DNA from 2 places in the Marinicrinis sediminis genome. Region 1 is predicted to be linked to the other one. Evidence: predicted binding sites of a transcription regulator. Region 1 holds the regulator's gene; the other holds the start of a gene.

What was found. The regulator NrdR, encoded in region 1, represses ribonucleotide reductase genes. The targets are predictions, from matches to a motif close to AACACNATATATNGTGTT.
Region 2: a site for NrdR is predicted at 1,433-1,450, ahead of ACFSUC_RS03065 (adenosylcobalamin-dependent ribonucleoside-diphosphate reductase). Genes of this name have one in related genera too.

Annotation. Positions count from the first base shown of each region.
Region 1 covers NZ_JBHUMM010000014.1:104,463-107,888, forward strand. Annotated here, with positions in the region: gene coaE (dephospho-CoA kinase) at 1-32, shown strand, start outside; gene ACFSUC_RS08755 (lytic transglycosylase domain-containing protein) at 78-668, shown strand; gene ACFSUC_RS08760 (small, acid-soluble spore protein, alpha/beta type) at 756-965, opposite strand; gene nrdR (transcriptional regulator NrdR) at 1,106-1,582, shown strand; tRNA gene ACFSUC_RS08770 (tRNA-Ala) at 1,664-1,736, shown strand; gene ACFSUC_RS08775 (transcriptional regulator) at 2,328-2,984, opposite strand.
Region 2 covers NZ_JBHUMM010000004.1:22,308-25,733, forward strand. Annotated here, with positions in the region: gene dat (D-amino-acid transaminase) at 337-1,167, opposite strand; gene ACFSUC_RS03065 (adenosylcobalamin-dependent ribonucleoside-diphosphate reductase) at 1,586-3,426, shown strand, end outside.

The sequences.
Region 1 (3,426 bases):
CATATTTGAATGAATGGAAACCAAAGATATAGAAAGGGGCCTGTTACGATGAGGAACGCGGCCCGGCGGGTTGAGCAATGAGTTTTTTTCTGAAAAAGCGTTTTTATCTCCTGTTGCTTATTGTACTACTAATTGCCCTTTTTTATAAATCCCACTGGCTGGGAAGAATGCTCTATCCCATTTCCTATCAATCGGATATCGTCATTAGCAGCGAGCAGCATGATATTGATCCCCTGTTCGTCGCTGCGGTGATCCGGGTGGAGAGTAATTATGATCCGGACAAGCTGTCTGCGAAAGAAGCAACAGGCCTGATGCAGCTCATGCCGCAAACCGCCGAATGGATCGCCCAGCAGCATCATGTGCACCTGGACCGGTCAAGCCTCCATAGACCGGATATCAATATTGATCTAGGGGCCTGGTATTTGGCGTATTTGCAAAGATTGCTTATGAAGCAGACCGGCGTTCAGACACCGGATAAATATGATAAAATAGCGTTAGTGGCAGGTGCCTACAATGCGGGACCCGGCAATGTAATCAAATGGCTGGAACAGCAGACCTGGTCTGGCGAAGCCGACCGCATAGCCGACATTCCCTTTGGAGAAACGAGGCACTACATTCAGAGGGTGCTGTACTATTACAAGAAATATGAGGACCTCTATGAGCTGTAAACGAAACGAAAGGCATAGCTGCATTAGATAGCAGCTATGCCTTGCATGTGATGAGTGTACACGTATTCCGGTGATTGCTTCTTGGGATTACTTGTATTGACCTGCCAATTGCTGTTCAGCAATTTGTACCAGGCGACGCGTGATGTGACCACCGATGGCTCCAGTGTCGCGAGTCGCCATGTTACCATAGTAGCCGTCTTGAGGAACTGCGATCCCCAACTCCTGAGCCACTTCGTATTTCAGTTGATCCAGCGCTCCAGTAGCTTGAGGAACGACCAATGCGTTTGTTCTTGTCATGTTGTCTCACCTCCTTGACGTTGGTAGTTCTATTATGTAACGATATCGTGAACTTCATTACCTCTTTTTCTTGGTAATTGTTTCAACCCTTTAACGTGTCAAACAGACGATGAACGACAGATACAGAGGAGAGAAAAAAGATGAGATGTCCATACTGTGATCATAACGGCACCAAAGTGCTGGATTCGAGGCCGGCAAACGATAACAAATCCATTCGCCGTCGCAGGGAATGCGAGGAATGTCAGCGCAGGTTTACAACCTTCGAAATGGTCGAGGAAACGCCGCTGATTGTCATCAAAAAGGACGGCAGCCGTGAAGAGTTTAGCAGGGAGAAGATCTTGCGCGGACTCATTCGCGCCTGTGAGAAGCGTCCCGTTTCGGTGGAGACGCTGGAGCAGATTGTATCTGAAGTGGAGCAGCAGCTTCGTCAGACCGCTCATGCTGAAATCGACAGCCGTGTCGTGGGTGAACTGGCCATGGAACAGCTGTATCCAGTAGATGAAGTGTCGTATGTGCGCTTTGCTTCTGTCTACCGTCAATTCAAGGATATTAACATGTTTATGAAGGAATTGAACATGCTGTTAAGCCGGAATCAATTGGGCGGAAAAGATGCTTGACAGTTGATGGGCCCCTCTGTTAAGATAAATCTTGTCCTTGAGAAAAGGTAAAGAAAACACAACAACAGCAGGTTACAATTCGGGGCCATAGCTCAGCTGGGAGAGCGCTACGCTGGCAGCGTAGAGGTCAGGGGTTCGATCCCCCTTGGCTCCATAAATTATGACTCCAAGGCTCTAAAAAGCTCAGAAAATTCAAGAGCTCAAAAAGCTTAATAGCTAAAAGAAAGTTCTAAAAGCTCAAAGAAAGTTTTAAAAGCTTCAAAAGCTCTAATAGCTCAAAGAAAGTTCTATAACTTCAAAAGTTCAAAAAACATCAAAAGCTTCAAAGTTCTAAACCTTCAAATAAAAGTTCTAAACCTTCAAAAATTGCTAAATTAAGAACCGCAACCGCATTGGCGCGAAGTTGCGGTTTTTTTGTTTTGTTGTATGCTGCACTGTACTGTTTAATGGTGGATTGACGATTTAATGTTCAAGGTATACAGCTACTTTGGTGCATAGATGAGTTAATGCTCAAGGAGTGCTGCTTGTTGGTGCATAGATGAGTTGATGCCCAATAAAGCCACCGCTAACGGTTCTCATGGAGCTTATTGTACTTGTTTTATAACGAATTATTTTCTAACGGTTGTGAGTGTTGTTATTTTACTTACATTTGTATTATTAAAGCCCATTTCACACTATTAAGCGCTACAGCAACCCTTAAAACTAATTACACGGCTATTAAGATGAATAACCGTTGTAGCAACCTTTAGAATGAGTCGTTTAACTGATATGTGCGGTATCTCTGTATACCACTCGCTACAAAAAGTAGTTTTTTATCCAACAAAGATCGTAAGACAACTCTGGTTCGATTCTCTGAAAGCAGCAGGTGTTCAGCAAGCTCACGAGGTTCAAATGCTCGCATGACCCTGCGTGCATATCGAATGGTCTCGGCTTCAGCCCAGGTTAATTTCAAAGAAATATCAATGGATAAAAACTTACCTACAAATGACAGTACCAATTGCTTGCACACTTCCGGATCATCACGAATAGATAAGTAGGCAATCGGAAGAAAATACCAATCATCCAGGACCAGCATAGCTTGTTTCATACATAAATCCTTAAAGCGACTAGTATCAACATCTCGGGCGTGACTGCGATAATCATGAATTTCGATACAACCTTTTGTGCCATTTGGCATGTAAGCTAGGTCCAGATAACGATACCTATTGTTTAGGTCACGAACTTCATATTCAGGATACAAGTTGCTCAGGTTTCCAATTGTGGGGAACCAAATGGATTGCAGAAATTTAACGGTTCCGTGACTCAAGCCTTTCTTTAGTATTTCTCTACGTCTGGGATTTTTTTCGTTAGTTATATGCATTTCTAACCATTCATCATACTGCTTTTCGAATAGTGCGCTCATCATTGCACCCACCTTCGTAATTTTTTGTAATTCTCAAAATCGGTGTTCTTCATTGATGAATGATTTATGATTAATTCAAATCTCAATGCCAATCTTTGTACCAAAATGTACCAACGTTAAATGCATAAACCTTACTTCTTCTTCAATAAAGAAATCTCAATTGATAATTTGTAATGCTTATTTTTTGAAAAACAAATTCTCATTTCAAAAACAGGATGCTTAAACATTAAAAAAGCGGAATTAATTAACTTGAAAATCATGATACCTAAGTTAAAAATCAAAAATTATAACTAAAAAATCGCATTGATGAATATGACGAAATTCTTAACTCGAAAATCGGAATACTTTATTCAATAAAAGAAATTGTAAAATGAGATACTGTAGTTCGCATTTCGTCATTCATCAATGTATATAAAAAAGCCGCTTTAATACCTGAATGCTT
Region 2 (3,426 bases), on a different contig from region 1:
GATTGAGAGGGACGAGAAAGTAGGCTCCGGCAGGTTCCCACGCCCTCTTCTTGCAAAGAACGCAAATGTCGGGCTTAGGGGATCTCCCTCCGCCTGGATTGGGTTTGAAGTGAAGGGAGAGGGCGTTGGCAGGTCTTCATGCCCTCTTCTTGGGAAAAGTGCAATAGTGGGACTGGGGTTGTCTGAGCGGGATTGGTCGGGGTTTCTACTATATATTGTTAGATAAGGTTGACTTCGATAGTTTTGACATAGAATTTAACATCGAGATAGAGGAAGGAAATCAGACAGAAGAGGCTGTTTTTGTGATTCGTCACAGTACAGCCTCTTCTTATGGGTTTAGGGTAGGTTTTTTTCGAAGGCTTGCTGGAGTAATTGAGTCTGAGGTCCTGTTTTCCCATCCCTGATCGGTTTGCCGTCAATATGGGTGACTGGCATGATTTCAACGGTGGTGCCTGTCAGGAAGACTTCATCGGCTTGCATCATCTCCTCCAGGGTAAAGGCGGTTTCAGATACAGGTATGTTCAGTTCTTGCGCCAATCTCAAGGCGACGGCTCTCGTGATTCCTGGCAGAATGAGATGGTTGGCCGGATGGGTACGCAGGGTGCCGTTCTGGATCATCATAATATTGGATGCGCTGCATTCGGTGACGATGCCGTCCCGATGCTGGATGGCTTCCTCTGCCTCTTGTTCTTTGGCCTGTTGCTTCGCCATGGTATTGGGCAGCAGGTTCAGCGATTTGATGTCGCAGCGCAGCCAGCGGATGTCTGGTACGGTGATGGCCTGAACGCCCTTTTTGAGCTTTTCCAACGGCCTTTCTAATCGACTGGTAAACCCGAGCAGAGTCGGTTTGGGTTGGGGAGAGGGAAAAGGATGATTGCGTGGTGCGGCTCCCCGTGTGACCTGTAGGTATACGGTCCCATTTTGCAGCCGATTGAATCGAATGAGTCGATCGACCATTCCATCGAGTTGTTTCAGGGAATAAGGTAAAGATAACTGGATCGCTTTTGCGCTTTGCTCCAGCCGCTGAAGATGCGCCTCCATTTCATAAACCTGATGATCATACACACGAAAGACTTCATAGACGCCATCACCGAAGTGGAAGCCTCGATCCTGGTACGAAATGGATACGGACTTTTCATTGACGAAGGCTCCATTAAACAATAACATGAGTAATGCCCCCTTTTTCAAACAGATATTTTCAGGTTAAGAATAGGGAGTAAAGATGTATATTCAGTTTACAATCCCTTCATATCTCCGTCAAAAGATTTGGTGAATCTTACCTAATTCTGTCGCTTCATCAGAAAATCAAGCTTCAAAAAAATGAGATACACGGAGCAATTTAAAGAAAAATACACAATCTAAAGATGTATATGAGGGATTCGGAAAAAATATCGTTAGATACACAACATGTGGTGGTGTATAATGGTTCAAGCATACAAGATGTAGTGCTTGCTACATACATGTTGAAGAAGGATGATACAAGATATGGTTGTTTTCTTGAAAATCATCGAAAACGGAAGTTATTGCGGGAATTTGAGCTTTTTTCGATTTTATCCGCAAGAGTAAACAATGGGAGGGTGTTCTTTTGAAAACGATGCAGTCAAAACGTTTAGAAGGACTAAGTGAGAAAATTTTCTTGGACCGTTACGCCATGAAGGACGCGGATACGAAAAATACAAAAGTGGGCGACTATGTACTGGTCCTCACCAAGGATGATCCGAAATTCCCTACAAAGGAAGTGGGCGAGGTCATTGCCCGCGAAGGGAAAAAGGTCAAGGTACAGCTCCGCAGTGGCGGTATCGTGGAATCCAATATCGATCAGTTGACTTTGACTGTAGAAAAGACACCTGATGAAATGTGGGACCGTCTTGCAAAGGCGATGGCTTCTGTAGAAGCACCTGAAAAACAACAGGAATGGACTGAAAAGTTCCGTTATATATTAGATGACTGGAAGCTGGTACCGGGTGGACGGATTGCCGCCGGAGCGGGTGCCAGTGATGAATTGACGCTTTTCAACTGTTATGTTATTCCGTCTCCGCATGACAGCCGTGGCGGCATAATGGAAACACTCAGTGAAATGACCGAAATTATGTCGCGTGGAGGCGGAGTCGGGATCAACCTGTCTTCCTTGCGTCCACGAAGAGCAATCGTACGCGGGGTAAACGGGACATCGAGCGGTGCGGTTTCCTGGGGCGGATTGTTCAGCTACACAACCGGACTGATCGAACAGGGCGGCAGTCGCAGAGGCGCGCTCATGCTGATGATCAACGACTGGCATCCGGATCTGATGCGTTTCATTACCGTCAAGCAAACGATGGGCGAGATTACGAATGCGAATCTGTCCGTCTGTGTCAGCAATGACTTTATGAAAGCTGTCAAGGAAGATCTCGACTGGGAGCTTGTATTCCCGGATACGAAGGACCCGGACTACAATGATAAATGGAACGGCAATATGGATGAGTGGAAGGCCATGGGCAAATCCGTGATTCATTATGATACGGTTCGTGCGCGCGATGTATGGCATACGATCATTGAATCCGCATGGAAATCTGCTGAGCCAGGCGTCGTGTTTATGGAATACTACAACCAGATGTCCAACAGCTGGTACTTTAATCCGATTATCTGTACGAACCCTTGTGGAGAGCAGGGCTTGCCGGCATGGGGCGTGTGTAACCTGTCTGCCATCAACCTCTCCAAGTTCTATGATGAAGAGAAGCACGATGTGGCGTGGGATGAATTGGCGACAACGGTTCGCTATTCGGTTCGCTTCCTGGACAATGTCATTGATCGTACTCCTTATCATTTTGAGGAAAACCAGGAAAACCAGCAGGCTGAGCGTCGGGTGGGTCTCGGTACCATGGGACTGGCCGAGCTGATGATTCGCCTGGGCATTCGCTACGGCAGCCCGGAATCCCTCGAGTTCCTGGACAAAATCTACGGATTTATGGCGAAGGAAGCTTATCTGTCTTCCTCAGACATCGCAGATGAAAAAGGTTCCTTCAAGCAATTTGATGCTGAGAAATTCTTGCAGAGCGGTTTCATGAAGAACATGACAGAAGCGTTCCCTGAAGTGGGTGTATCGGTTGCGGAAAAAGGGATGCGCAACGTTACGGTCATTACTCAGGCGCCGACAGGCAGCACCGGAACGATGGTGGGCACGTCCACGGGTATTGAGCCATATTTCGCGTTTGAATATTACCGTCAAAGCCGACTTGGCTATGACAAGCAGTATGTGCCGATTGCACAGGAGTGGAAGGACCAGCATCCGGGTGAGCCATTGCCTGCACACTTTGCGACTTCCATGGATTTGTCTGCGGAGGATCATATTCGCGTTCAGGCCGCTATTCAGCGCTGGGTAGACAGCTCCATTTCCAAAACGGCAAACTGTCCGGCCGACTTTACGGTTGAGGAGACGAAGGCCCTTTA